DNA from 2 places in the Alteromonas sp. W364 genome. Region 1 is predicted to be linked to the other one. Evidence: predicted binding sites of a transcription regulator. Region 1 holds the regulator's gene; the other holds the start of a gene.
What was found. Region 1 encodes FNR, which switches genes on or off when oxygen is low (the NO sensors DNR and NnrR bind a similar motif). Its sites were predicted from a motif close to TTGATCTAGATCAA; they were not measured.
Positions count from the first base shown of each region.

Region 2: the regulator FNR is predicted to act here: its motif matches at 6,060-6,073, upstream of ccoG (cytochrome c oxidase accessory protein CcoG).

Region 1 is NZ_JAVRID010000001.1:416,777-424,511, forward strand. Features, by position in the region: gene RM556_RS01835 (glucosaminidase domain-containing protein) at 1-605, shown strand, start outside; gene RM556_RS01840 (DUF2987 domain-containing protein) at 605-1,252, shown strand; gene rssA (patatin-like phospholipase RssA) at 1,341-2,270, opposite strand; gene ttcA (tRNA 2-thiocytidine(32) synthetase TtcA) at 2,281-3,177, opposite strand; gene uspE (universal stress protein UspE) at 3,347-4,246, opposite strand; gene fnr (fumarate/nitrate reduction transcriptional regulator Fnr) at 4,346-5,083, opposite strand; gene RM556_RS01865 (sulfite exporter TauE/SafE family protein) at 5,111-5,782, opposite strand; gene ccoS (cbb3-type cytochrome oxidase assembly protein CcoS) at 5,779-6,018, opposite strand; gene RM556_RS01875 (heavy metal translocating P-type ATPase) at 6,028-7,735, opposite strand, start outside.
Region 2 is NZ_JAVRID010000002.1:171,226-178,960, reverse strand. Features, by position in the region: gene RM556_RS03610 (ExeM/NucH family extracellular endonuclease) at 1-4,532, opposite strand, end outside; gene RM556_RS03605 (DUF3016 domain-containing protein) at 4,862-5,443, opposite strand; gene RM556_RS03600 (hypothetical protein) at 5,528-5,881, opposite strand; gene ccoG (cytochrome c oxidase accessory protein CcoG) at 6,150-7,589, shown strand; gene RM556_RS03590 (serine/threonine protein kinase) at 7,582-7,735, shown strand, end outside.

The sequences.
Region 1 (7,735 bases):
AGGCGTTTTTTTCCTATCTCCGTCCTGAGGTTGAAACACAGAATGCCCACATTTTGCTACAACGAGAGTTCGTTCATGGACTCCGTGCTAAACATATTGCAGAAGAGCAAATTACCGAAAACCAAATGGAAGAACTTCTTTGGCTTATGAAGGAGTACAGAGTAGAGGAAAATGATGATCTAGAACTCGTTTTTGACAAACTTTTAACGCGTATCGACATTGTTCCGGTAGAATTAGTACTCGTTCAAACTGCGAATGAAAGCGCTTGGGGCACATCGAGGTTTGCTAGAAAAGGTTATAACTTTTTTGGATTGTGGTGTTTTAGGAAAGGCTGTGGCTTTGTTCCTAAAAGACGTAACGATGGCGCTGCGCATGAAGTGGCTAAGTTTGATGATTTGTCGACAGGTATGTACACCTATTTGAGAAATTTAAATCGACATGATGCATATAAAGAGATGCGTGCAATCAGAAAGCAATTACGTGACCAAATGAAACCAATATCAGCCACGGCGCTTACCGAAGGTTTGACCAAGTATTCCGAGCGTGGTGACGACTATGTCGTTGAGCTTAAACATATGATAAGAACAAATCAGGATTTGATGTAATGAAGAAAGCAATTGTTGGGACTGTATTAGCATTGGGATGCGCGTTTATCGCTTCTCCTGCGCTGGCAGATGAAGTCGAAGTCGCTTACAAGACATTCTATAGTCATGTAAAGAAATTAGACAATGAGGATACACAGGCCCTGCAATTCGCTTTCGGTTTTACTTATGTACAAAATGGTAAGCTTTGTCATATAAATTCAGCTCGGATTAGCACCGAAAAAAAGCAAATGCCATTGAAAGTGAGCAAAGAGCAGCGCTTTACGATTCAATCAGAAAAGGCACTTAATCTTGCTAATGCAAAGGTAGTCATAGACTTCAAAGAACCGTCAAACCAATGTGACATTTCAGTTCAGTTGGAAACAAAACCTGAATACTTAAAAGAGAACTATACTTTCGAAGAATTAAGCTTTCTGTACCAGCAATACGAAGCCTTCTTCAATGAAATGGGAAGTTTTCTGTCGTTTATGATGCCCAACGTAAGTGGTCTAATGTTTCAATTTGAAGATACAAACCTAAGCGAAGCAACTAAAACGGGTGAAAGAGTAAGTGAAGGCACCTTGATGTTAAATGACGAGTGGTTTGAAAATGAAAGGGGCCTTAGATTACAGCGAAAGCCGTTACGCATAACCGCTATAGCTACTAAGTAATAACGCTTAAGGCTAGTTAGCAAGGGAACTCATTGCCTTTGGCACCTTCATTCCCGTTAGCGTAGTGACTCCTGTTAAAATAGACCTTCTAGTGCTTCTCTTTTAAACCAGCAGCTACTTTGTCCATGCCTAATTGATAAAGTAGTTGTTCGGATAGTCTTTCAACCGCCTGACTCCCTTTCTCTGCTACTTCAATCGCTCTATGAAACTCGAGGATGCCTACATCTCTCAGCTGTGGTTCAATTAAAATGTCAGGTGGCTCGCCTGCTAACCTAGATCGTGTCACTCGTGCTTGCAAGATTTCCAGCGAACTACTCATAACACTGACAATACCAGGAGGCGTCGCCTTGTTTGGTTTAGGCTCCGGAGAAAACCACTTCTTCATAAAGCCTTCACTAGCGCGATCGAGTAAATCATCAGTACGCTTTTGATTCTCTTCATGTTCTTTTTCACATGTTTCTATCAATCTAGGACGAAAATCAGCACTGAGATTTACTGCTATCACAAAATCAGCACCTAGCTGTCGGCATTGATTCACCGGAACAGGGTTAACGACGGCGCCGTCAACTAACCAGCGGCCTTGGTGGTGAACTGGGCTGAATAGAGCAGGGATTGCGCAGGAAGCTTGAATAGAATCACCAAGTTCACCTTGATTAAAGACAACTTCTTTCCCAGAGTACAAATCTGTTGATACGCAAGCAAATGGTATATTCATCTCATCAAAGCGTTCAGCACAAAACTCATCTTTAAGTTTGTCGAATACTTTTTGACCACTTGCTAAACCACCACGCTTAAAGCCAACACCCAGTAATCTAAAAACTTGCCATTCGGTTAAGGTGTTTGCCCATGCTTCAAGTTCGTCTAACTTACCACTGGCATAGGCAGCCCCTACGTAGGCCCCAATTGAACATCCGGCGATGACATCAATTTGTATGCCGGCACGCTGTAACGCGCGAATAACCCCAATATGGGCCCAACCTCTGGCTGCTCCTGCACCTAATGCAAGTCCAATTTTCATGAAATTCCTTTTACAAGTTTGCTATTTGAATCACTAAAGATTCATCTATGTTAGTCGAAGAGACTTCTTCACTATTGAAGTCATACGCTTTACGTTCGGAACTGCGGTCTATTTGCAGCCCCTTGAAGTCAAATAAGTCGGTATCAGCCAATTGGCTCGGGATAATGCTCTTTGTAGCATTAAAGATATTCTCGACTCTGCCAGGCGTTTGTCTATCCCATTCATTCAACATTGCTTTCACGTTTTGACGTTGCAAGTTTTCTTGTGAACCACAAAGGTTGCATGGAATGATAGGGTACTCTCGAATTGCAGCCAGTGAAGCGATATCTTTCTCGCGGCAGTAGGCTAGAGGGCGAATGACGATGTTGCGCTTATCATCTGATAAGAGCTTTGGTGGCATGGATTTTAGCTTGGCACCATAGAACATGTTTAAAAAGGTTGTTTCCACCATATCATCCATGTGATGACCCAAGGCGATTTTAGTCGCGCCAATTTTTTCAGCGAAGGAATATAAACTTCCGCGCCTTAAACGTGAACACAATCCACATGTGGTTTTTCCATCTTCTATTTTGGACTTAACAACAGAGTAGGTGTCTTTATCGATAATATAATAAGGAATATTTTTCTGTTCCAAATAACTCGGTAGAATATCCTCTGGAAAACCGGGTTGCTTTTGGTCCAAGTTAACGGCGATAACCTCAAAATTAATCGGGGCTGATTGCTGTAAACTAAGCAAAATGTCCAACATCACAAAGCTGTCCTTGCCACCACTAATGGCAGCCATAACAACATCACCATCTTCAATCATCTGATAGTCTGCTATCGCTTTGCCCACATTTCTGCGAATGCGCTTTACGAGTTTGTCATTGTTATATTTTTGCTTAGGTAAGTTTGAAGTTTGAACCACTGTGTATGCCTGTGAATGTGCCGACCTATAAAAGTATGGATGATGCTCGCATACCTAATCTTTGGCGCACATTTTAAAGCTTGTTGTCTGGGTAAGCAAACAAGGAATGAAAAGAGATGCCCGATTTAGGCATCTCTTTGGTTTTGTGTAACAAAACGAGGGTGTTTGTTTATGGCTTTATGATGAGCGTGTCACAATTAACCGCATCGATAATCATTTCTGCAGTATTCCCCAACAGGGCTGCTGAAATACCTCTTCGCCCAACAGATCCTATTATCAGTAAATCTGCGTCCAGTTCATTACTTAGCTTAGGAATAACATCTTCAGGCAAGCCCTCTAGTACATGCATCGTAGCATCCTGAAGGGAATGAGTCGTGGCTAGCTCATTCAACTTATTCGTATGTCTTTCTTGTACTGAACGATTGTAAACTTCTGGCGCAAAATTCGGGACTTCCACGGCAATGTGCACAGGCGCGCCAGCATAAGAATTGGCCAAGTGAAGTGTTGAGTTCGTCAATTTAGCTAGCTCATTTCCTGTTTCAGCGATTTTATCACTCAAGCTTATATGCTGATCATCTTTAGCTGAAACACCAATAGAAGCAAGGACTTTACCATTATTTGTCCATTCATGATCTTTGACCAAAAGCACATCAACAGGCGCGTTGCGCAAAATATGCCAATCATTCGGTGTGAAAATACTAGATGCTAACATGCCATGCTTCTTAGTGGATTTCACAATCAGGTCACATGATTCTTCCTGGCAAGTTTCCACCACGGATTCATGCAACTTCTTTTGCCATTTAATCTTGGTGCTAATGTTAACGTCAGTAGTTAGTTCCTTTAGCAGGGCAGTTAGGTTAAGCGATTCATGTTCTAACATTGCCTGTTTCATTTCGTAGCGTTCGTCGCTTGTGAGGATCGCGGCCATGTCATATGACTTATCGTAAATTGAGGATAGGGCAACGACGCTAGCGCCGGTTTTTTCAGCAAGGAAAATAGCTCGATTGAGTGAAGGTTGTTGTTTTGTGCTTGGGTCAATGACAGCTAAAATTTTGCTACAAGTAAACATAGTGTTCTCCAGAACGTTGTTATCTATGTATATTGTAGATATTTATGGGCAATGTGCTAGTAACCACATTGCCCCAGATCAAGTTTGCGAATAATAAACTTAACAAACTTGGGTAAAGTTTATTTCCATATCGGGAAGGCGTTGCTTTATGCCGTCGAAATCACTAATAGTGATTAACTTGCCATCAACCTTAATCAGATCTTCTTTTTGGAATCGGGTTAGCAAGCGGCTAATAGTCTCAACCGTCAAGCCCAAATAATTACCAATTTCATTACGCGTCATCGATAAATTGAATTGCTTGGCGGAAAAGCCTCGTTCTTCAAATCGCTGAGATAAGTGACTTAAAAAGTGAAGAAGACGCTCTTCTGCGCTTCTTTTACTGAGTAACATCATCAAATCGTGGTCGTGTTTGATTTCAGCACTCATGAAACGCATGATTTGTTGTCTTAGTTTTGGAAATCTGACTGACATCTCATCTAAGGTCTCGTAAGGCAGTTCGCACACCATTGCAGTTTCTAACGCTTGGGTATAACTGCCATGCTTATCGTCTTTCAATGCGTCGAATCCGATAATATCGCCAGGGAAGTGGAACCCAATAATCTGCTCAACACCGTCTTTATCACTAACATAAGATTTAAATGAACCTGAACGTACGGCATATAATGAATGGAATTTGTCACCATAACGGACTAATTTATCGTTTTTATGAAGGGGTTTTTTTCGCTCAATGATATCGTCCAAGGTATCAAGTTCATTTTTGTTTAAACTAACCGGTAAACACAAATGACTAAAGCTACAACTTTGGCAGTGAATTGAGAGTTCTGGACCTTTTGCCATGACTTACTCTTTTTGATGATTTTCAGATCAATTATTACCTGTAACAAGGTCGTAGGTCAAGATCAAAGAAAACGCAAGTAGTAGAATAGCAATCATTTTTCGAGTGTATTTATGTTGAAAAATGGGCAGTAAGAAACCTGCACCAAGGCTAGTTGCCATGACCGCAGGTAGCGTCCCCAAGCCAAAGAACAACATCATCGAAGCGCCTTGATAAACACTTTCGCTTGCCAATGACCAACTGAGCATGGAGTAGACTAAACCACAAGGCAGCCAACCCCAAATCATCCCGTAAGCTATTGTGTATAATGGGTTTTTAAATGGGATAAGCTTTTTACCAATCGGGGAAATATGTCGCCAAAGATGGCTTCCCAGGCGTTCTATTGCTGAAAGGCCTTTGTACCAATCACTGATATAAAGTGCCAGCAACACCATAAACACGATGCTAATTATTTGAAATATTGGGAACGCGTTATTCGCACTGGTGCTTATTATGCTGCCAATATACCCTGTTAACGCGCCAGCTGCGGTATAACTCAATATACGACCAATGTTGTAGGCACAGATATAGGGGAGTTGTGAAACGTTTTTCGGAATAGCAAAGGTGAAAGCACTAGCAATACCGCCACACATGCCTATGCAGTGTACCCCCCCAGCAAGCCCAATTAAAAATGCACTTAATAGATTGAAATCGGGATTCAACGCTTTGGTTCTTTTTTGTCTTTAGCTAATTCAGCCTGTTGTTCGTTCGCGTTGCTATCCGCTGCGTCATTCGTCTTTTCAGCACTTTCTGACTTGATATCGTCATCAAATAGAATGCTGTACCCTTGACGATCTAAGTCTTCAAACTGATTACTTTTTACTGCCCAAAAGAATACACCGATAGCAATTCCGACGATGATAATGGCTAATGGGATCAATACATAAATGATACTCACGGCTTCTTCCTAGCTGTTGCGCATTAAACGCGTGGAATTATACACCACTATAATAGAACTTATCGACATCCCTAGAGCCGCCATCCAAGGTGTTAGAAATCCACCAATAGCAAAAGGTAATACAAGTATGTTGTACGACAGCGCCCACGCAATATTCTGCTTAATCTTTCGCTTAGTACGTTTGGCCATATTGATGACATGTAATAGAGAGGCTAAGTCTTGATTCAATAAAATAACATCAGCCGCATTTTTAGCCAGATCAGATGCATTTCCCACCGCGACGCTAACATCTGACACTGCTAAAACAGGTGCATCATTAATACCATCACCCAGCATTAATACACTGCGCCCATTTGCTTGAAGTTGTTTTATGTACATCAGTTTTTGTTCAGGTGCTTGTTCAGCCACGGTATTTTTAATATTTAGGCTGTTAGCGACATGTGTCACATTCTGTAAGGTATCACCACTTAATATTGTTTGCTCGTAGGGAGCTAAGGCTTTGATGACGTCTACCACATCTTCTTTTAACTTATCTCTTAACCAGAATGCTGAGACAAGTGTGTCGTTTTCACTCAGGAGTACGTTTGCCCCCTGAAGTTCATTTCGTTGTTGTTCACTGAGCGCTTCGGCCGGAATCTTCCCTAGAATGTAATTCGGAGAGCCGATACGGTATTGATTTTTTCCAATTTTACAATTTAAGCCTTTACCTATGACTACTTGCAAATCATCCACGGCGAATAAATCAGTCTGCGTTTCTAATGATCCGAATGCCTTAGCAATAGGGTGCTCAGACTGCAACTCTATACTTTTTGCGATGCTTCGATATTTATCGATTGACGCTGATTCGTTATCAGCAAACCAAGACTTGTCTATTGTGAATTCACCATGGGTTAATGTACCTGTTTTATCAAATACAATGTCGGTAACTTCAGTAAGCTGCTCAAGAGCGTCAGCTCGTTTAAGCAAAATACCTTGCTTGTTTAACCTAGCCATTGCGCATGTAAGGGCAGATGGCGTCGCCAAGCCTAGTGCACACGGGCAGGTTGCGACAAGTACCGATATCGTAATCCAAAAGGCGTGCTCATTGCCTTGGTAAGCCCAAAATGCATAGGTAAGTGCTGAAATCGTTAAAACAGCTACCACAAAGTAACGACTCAGTTTATCCGCAATGAGAGCCACTTTGGGCTTACTTGATAGGGCAGTTTCTTGCAATCTAAGTATTTGATTCACCATTGCATGTTTGAGGGTTTTACTTACCTTCAACTTGATAGCGCCATTTTGATTAATGGTACCGCCAAACACGGGGTCGTTAACTTGTTTTGTTACGGGCTCAAACTCACCGGTAAGCATTGATTCATCTAGTAGGGCTTTCCCCTCAACAATGAATCCGTCGACTGGAATAATCTCACCAGCCTTGACCAAAACGAGGTCGTCAACTTTGAGTTGTTTTGCTAGTACGGAGCGTGTCTCTTTGCCTGTCCACAAATTGGCAGTAACCGGGATATGCTTTAACATGTTTGAAGATATCTGCGTTGCTTTGTGTCTAGATCGATGTTCCAAAAAACGACTAATCAACAAGAAAAAGATGAACATGCAAATAGACTCAAAATAAACCTCTGCATTCGGTTTATTCACCGTAAAGAAACCAGCGATATAGGTTGCTAAAATAGCTATTGTTACCGGGATATCCATATTCACCGTTCGCGCCATAATTGCT
Region 2 (7,735 bases), on a different contig from region 1:
AAGTAATCTCTGAAGTTAATCTCTCCATCAGCATTAACATCACCGAAAGCTGGAGCATCAGCCTCCAATAGTAAGCTAACAATCACTGGATCGTGGTCAGAAGAACGGTATGGGCTTTCACTTAGGAATACGTCCGGCTTACTTGTACTTGAGAACGGAAGTTCAGAAGTATAATCAAAGCCCGCATACTCGTCAGCATTGATATGCCATTCAGTCACATCAACAATCGCATCAAAGGCTTGTTCATTGGCCAAAGCATAATCTAAAGAGCCTAACAGACCAGAGAAACGATAGCTGTAAGCCAACTCGCCTTCTAGTTCCCTCGCTACATCTTTATAGCCGGCATTCACTAATGTTTGAATCGGTTCTTCTTTTGCGTAAGCATTTAAGTCACCGATAATCATAACAGGTGTGTCCTGGAATTGTTCAGCCAACCAGATTTGCAATGCTTGCGCCGCTCTATCACGGGTCACATTACAATTTCCGGCTAAAGTACCGTTATCATTATCTTGGATACAGCGACCGCCGCTTCCTTTTGACTTTAAGTGGTTTACGTTCACAACAAATGGCTTGTCGCTCTCATTCAAAACGAAAGCTTGTGCGAATGAAGGACGATTCAAACTAGTATCAAACAAAGGAGCGCCTGACTCATCAACGATAGAATTATCGGAATTAAGTACTTTCAGTGCACCATCAGGACTAACCGTTTGAAGTTTATAGATAATACCAACTGTGATTGCATCAGTACCTTGAGCTTCCCCAGCATTGATAAACTCATAAACATCATCACCCAAATTAGCATTAATGTTATCTACTAGCTGAGCGATAGAGCTCAATTCATCAAAGCCGTCGTTTTCAATTTCCATCAAACCAACCACGTCAGCATCCATCGCGATGATCGCGTTAGTAATTTTCTGTAGTTGAAGTTGATACTGCTCTTCTGTTTCTGCACCACGAGCTGTTGGATAGCCGTCACCTAAGCCGTTACCATTAAACAAGTTAAGTACATTGAAGCTAGCAATTTTCAAGTTGCCGCTCTCTAGTTCAGGCGCTTCAGTTCTAAAACTGTTTTGCTCAAGCACAGGAGTTTGTAGAGGACGAATTCGATAGTTGCTAAATCCGAAATCAAGCACACCGACGATAGATAGAAATGAATCACCAATACGAATTGGGTTATTCGCATCGAAGCCACCCGCTGGAAGGTCAAATATTTCTGGAGTACCGTTTAGCAAATCATCTAAGATAATTTGGTTTAAATCATTTTCAGCGTCTAGAGCTGCAGCTTCAGCTGATTCCGTCGCGAATAAATGCGTTGGGCTGTAGCGAACTTTATCCGCCAATACTAGCTCACCGAAACGACCATAGTTTTGCAAATTATTCACAAACCATTCTTCAGAGCTTTCAATTACCATGCTCTCGACTGACTCTAAGTCGATTGTTAATGGTAACTCCAACACTACTGGTGTCGCGAAGTCACTGCTACAGAATGAAGAAATTGACTCTGCATTAAGTTGGGTTTTCCCAAATTGTTCGGCAACCGCACCTAACACACGAACGACATCACCTTCTTGAAGCTCTAAACCTTCGAAATCAGTCGAGACAAAGACACCTTCAGACGTTAACGGGTTACTATCATGGTCAGCATCTTCCTCTTGCATAAAGAAACCGCCAAGTTGACTTGAAGCGAGTGTTACAAGCCCCTCAACAACCACAGTCTGTCCAAGTAGAGGAGATGTGTCAGCATCGCCCTGCACTTCATGGATACGAGTCGCAGGATCAAAGCATAGGCCTAACATCGCTTCATCGACTGGATCGCCACCATCACCGCCGTCACCTGCATCACCATATAAACCTAGGTCGCTGGTATCGTTTATTGGGAAACCATCCCATTCAATTGCAGGATTGAAGACGTTAGTGCCATCAGCGTCACCAACAGTGACACTTGCTTTTCGTCTAATCGTCGCGTTTTGAGTAGAAGCTTCACCTTCACTCCAGACTTGGCGAACACCAATCTGCCCAATAACGTCAATGTTACCGCTCGCATCAGCAAGTGCAAAAGCATCATCACCATTAAAATTCACAACAGAGTTAATTGCATCGACAACAGGCATATCGGCATTATCGACAAAACCAGGGTTCGCAATAACATAAACATCATTCGCCGCTAATGTGCCACTCAATGGAGATTCTGCAGTGATTGAACTGCTGCCATTTGAATATAAGCGAATAGAATATGCGCTTAAATCAATTGCTGCGCCACTCAGGTTCACAATCTCAACCGCTTTGTTCAAGCTTGAACCTTCAATATATTCAGAGAAGAACACACCACCAGTTGCCGCCGTGTATGTGCCAATAGGGATCATAGCGTTTGTGTTACTACTCTCTCCGTCAAGCGCATTTCGGCCACTAAAAGTCCACTCACTTGGGTTAAAGGTCGTGCTAGGGCCTGTTTCACTGATACGATAAGCCCAGCCATCTAGGTATTCCCAGTTTTCGCCCGAGCCATCAACACCAACTACACCATATACATCGACGACAACGCCATCACAAACCAATAAAACGGCATCATCACCGTTAATACTCAACTCACCTGTTGTGTCATTTGGCGCGAAACCGAAAAAGGAAGTAAAGCCAGTAGATTCTGACGAGAAGTATAAGAAGTCTCCGCTTTGAGCTGAGTTGTCACCACCAATATCGATAGTGTAATCGCCACCCGTTGGCTGGTTGCCATTGGAAGCCGTTCTCACCGCACACACTGAAAGGTCTGGAATATCTTGAGTCACTAATATTTCGATACCCTTAGGAGTGCCGCCGCTGAGAGGACCATCAAAAATAGCGGTAATCAGCATTGGTGCGCTTTCTGAACCGCTGTCAGAGCCACCATCTGAACCGCTGTCAGAGCCACCATCTGAACCGCCGTCAGAGCCGCCATCTGAACCACCGTCAGAGCCGCCATCTGAACCACCGTCAGAGCCGCCACCAGTCACATCACCACAGGTTTCAGATGAGTAAAGCAAGTCAACCCACTGAGGATTATCGACAAATGGGTTTCTGTTGCCTTGATATTGATAAATGCGTTCGTTTCGATTTATTTCGAATTCACTGACTGGGTCATCATTGTGCCATTGGATCAAGGTGCATAATTTACCCAAAGTTGGCGAGCCTGTACTAGTAATCTGATCAACAAGCACGAGGTCAATATAAGTTCCACCGGCCTCGTAACGCGTATCCATGTAAAACATCATGCGCGCAACGTCACCTTTCACATTGGCATTGGGTTCGAAAGAATCACCATCTACAAAGTTGTCTGCAGTCGCGGCCAAAATTGACGCACGTATCGATGGATCCGTTTCAGATGTAATCTGAGAATCGCTTAATGGTGCGTCGCTTTCATCGTAGTCTAAGTTTCCGCGAGCAGCATTAATCGAAATATCAGTTGGACGAAGGTGATGAATATCTGTGTACGGTTCATCACTTGAGCTACTAAAGCCATGGCTTTTTGGCCAAGAGTGCTCACGGTTCCAGTTGTCACCATCACCTGATGCAGCGCCGCTGCCATTTGAAGCTTTCGGAATAGAACGACCTGAATACAAAAGAATCACGTTGTCACTATTATTTGGGTCTTCATCGGTCGCGGTTAGAGCAGTCCACACTTCACTGTAAGTCAGTCGTTGTATATCTGTAGATATAATCGAACTCAGGGCTGCTTTAATCTGGGCTGCGCTTGCTTCGGCATTCAGAAGTTGGTCAACTTCAGCATAATAAGCTTGCGCGTCAAAAGCACTCGGATCTTTAAACTGTGCTAGATCTGGACAGTTGGTACAGACTTGGCCACTTAAATCACCATTAGATGCATCTGAACCACCGTCAGACCCTCCATCTGAACCACCATCAGAACCGCCATCTGAACCACCATCAGATCCGCCGTCCGAGCCACCATCAGGTGTGTCCGTTGTAGTGTGAGAACCGATGTTAGAGAAGTCATCTTGCGAAAAAACCTCCCACTCAGCACTTGGGTCAAACGCGTTACTGCCGTCTGAGTCCCCAATCGTAATATTACTGCGGCGAACTAAAGTTTTGTTCGCAGTTGAGTATGTTACGCCATCCACAGTGACGGAATACGCTGATCCAGGGTCAACTTCAAACTGACCAATGGTATCCAACACTGTTTCGCTATCTGCGCCATTAGAAACGACCAATTCAATAAAATCGTCACCGTTGAATAAGCTTGCGCCAGTCAATAACTGCGCGTTCATTTTCAAGCCGTCATCAGCACTCGTAGTTGCTACAACATAGGTACTGAAGGGAGCTATTTCACCGGACAAACTGATCGTTGTTCCTGCGCTGCTACCACCATTGAAGTACACTTTTATTTGGTGTTGAGAGATATCAACCCCAGTGTCGCTATTATTATATATTTCTATTGCTTTGTTGTTCCCTGAGCCTTCAACGTATTCTGAGATGAATACGTTCGCCGAAGCCGTAAAACAATGTGCACCAAGCATTAGCGCTGATAACATTTTGATCTTCATTGTATATGTCCGTCTGTTAGGTATTTTTTCCTATACTAAGGTATGGGTAAATTACTACATTTGTGTGACAAATTGAATGAATTTATTGCGAGGGTGTTTTACAAAATGCGTAGGATTTTTAAAGTACTTGAATCTACTCAACTTCTGCGGCAAAAAAATAAAATACTGAACAAAAATGGTTATTCAGTTTTCCAGCTGCTCTCAAAGAACCTGTTTAATTAATAAACAGAAAAATAAAATTCAATAAAAAAGAGCGCAAGGTGCGCTCTTCATAAATTACGTGTCTGTTGTTCCGACGAAAAACTGAGCCTTCACCGGATTTACCATTATTAAGCTTCTGATTCAGCTAGAAAGGTTTCTTTAAACCAACGAGATACCATCGCTTTTTCATATTTCAATGGTCTATTTTTGAAGCGTGTTGATGTGCGGTTTAGAAAGCCTACATCTTTCAGCTTAACTTCTTCTGATTGCACTACTTTTCCGTCCGCATCTTTCAATTCAAAACTAAAGGTCATTCTAGGAATATCGATGTCACGCATTATTCTATATTCCTGAAAACCTGCAGAAGCTCTATGATGCATACCAATCAGGCCTGCTTGGGTGGCTGTTTGCACTTCTCCAGCCATATCAAGGTTGGTTACTTTAAGAGCCAAGTGATACCCCTCAGGAAGGTCTTCAGCGAGTTTGTCGAAATGAGATTCTAACTTCGCAAACACTCGCTCTCGGTATTTCGCTCTTGATACACTCGGATGGCGAACATCTCTGAAGTCTTCAGGGTTAACCCACTCTATAGTAACTGGACCTTTTGTCTCAGCTTCCTTATCAGCTTCTTGCTCTTTAATATCTTGAGATAGTACTGACACAGAAAAGATAAAAATCGATAATGTTAGACCAAATTTAACTGATTTCATTTATCACTCCTTCGCATAACTTGTTCAATAAATATACTACTACGACATCGTAGATCAAGTTCAGGTTCAATAATGACCTGAGATTTAGAAAAGTTTGCTGTCTTTGATGTGACCACATAGGCGGTTCAAATTCGCGCCGTAGATGAATGGATTCTTGTCATTATTTATACAATAACGTTCATTGAATTTGGTTAGCGACTCTTTGGAGTCGGTAATCAACACCACATAATCCGTTTGGTGTGGTTGTAAAGACATATTATTGTGAAAAAACCGTTCGCGTATCGTAGCTAATGACTGCTGTTCAGGAATTTCAGCGACGTTTTCTATCCAACCAAGCACCGTTTGTTGGATGTCAGACAGGAAATATTGAACAAAGGACGTCCTTAATACAATGATTAATATAATAATTTCAATCATGATGACAAATGTTCGCCACATATTAACTGTAGATCCTTAGACGCGTACTTAATTGTTGATAGTAAATTCCTAAGTACATAATAGATATTCATACGTTAAATACAATGATTTCCCACAATACGCTAGTATGTTTTCCTGAAGTATACCTAAATGGCTCAAATATAAGCTTACAAAATCTTTAAGAAAAGACTGTTCTTATTTGATCTGAATTAACATTTGCTTGCGTCTTCTTGATATACTGTCAGCCTAAAATTTATGTATCTTCTTCATTTCCCACGCGGAGTTCTTAATGAACGAAAAAATTGATATCAAAGACGTCACTCCGGTAAAAATTCATAAACCCTCAAATAGTGGTGACTCATCAGCATACCCAGCTCGTAGCAGGATCTATGTGAGAGCTGTCGAAGGCATGCTGGAGAATATTCGACGCTTCTTCGGTTTGATCTTTCTAGGCGTATTCGCGCTTATTCCTTGGCTTCAATACAACGGCAATCAAGCCGTATTGTTAGATATTGGAGAACAACGTTTCAATATTTTTGCAATGACACTTTGGCCGCAAGACCTGACTATTCTTGCGTATATTTTTATTGTCTCCGCATTTGCTCTATTTTTTATCACTACTTTTGCTGGGCGCGTGTGGTGTGGGTTTATGTGTCCACAAACAACTTGGACCTTTATCTACATTTGGTTTGAAGAAAAAATCGAGGGTAGCCGAAATAAGAGAATGAAGTTGGACCAACGGAAAATGGACGCTGACAAATTCTTCCGTAAAACCTTGAAGCACTTCTCTTGGGTAAGCGTTGCCTTATTAACATCCATCACCTTCGTAGGCTACTTCACACCTATCGATAGCCTATTCGTTGACTTCTTCACTTTTGACGTCAGTTTCTGGGCTGGTTTCTCCGTCATCTTTTTCACTGTATGTACATATGGCAATGCTGGATACATGCGTGAAATTATGTGCACACACATGTGCCCATACGCACGTTTTCAATCAGCGATGTTTGATAAAGATACATTCACTGTTGCATACAACCCTGAACGAGGCGAGAAGCGCGGACCACGCTCACGTAAAGTGACACAAGAACAACTTCAAGAAAAAGGGCTTGGCGATTGTATTGACTGTAACCTCTGTGTTCAAGTCTGCCCAACAGGCATTGATATTCGAAATGGTTTGCAATACGAATGCATTAACTGCGGCGCTTGCGTAGATGCGTGCAACGGCGTTATGGATAAGATGGGTTATGATAAAGGCCTTATTAGCTTCACATCAGAACACCAACTGGCGGGCGGAACCACTAAGATAGTTAGGCCCAAGTTGATTGGTTATGCGGTTGTTCTGCTTGTTATGACGAGTTTGCTTGTGTTTGATATTTACTCTCGTGTCCCCTTAGAAATCGACATCATTAAAGACCGAAATTCATTATATCGTGAGACAAACCAAGGGCTTATAGAAAACGTTTATACACTGAAGTTGCTTAACAAATCACAACAGGACCGTACTTTTAAAGTCAGTATCAGTGGCTTGGAAAGTGGCAACTATGTTGGCGTATCCGAAGTGCAAGTGCGAGGAGGTGAGGTTTATACACTTCCGATCAGCGTCACCAGTGACCCCTATGCACTGACAGAAGAAATAACCGAATTTAAATTTCATGTACAGACACAAGATGAAAATGGTGAAATAATCAAAATAGAAGAAACTACTAAATTTATATTCACTGATGTCTGACTTTACCTTTGCAGGTCTGCATCCAGATTTAATTCTGGATGCCATTGAAACCTTGGGTGTGCGCGCCGAATCTGGGCTTTTAGCACTCAACAGCTACGAAAATAGAGTGTACCAATTCATAGGTGAAGACAAACAACGTTATGTTG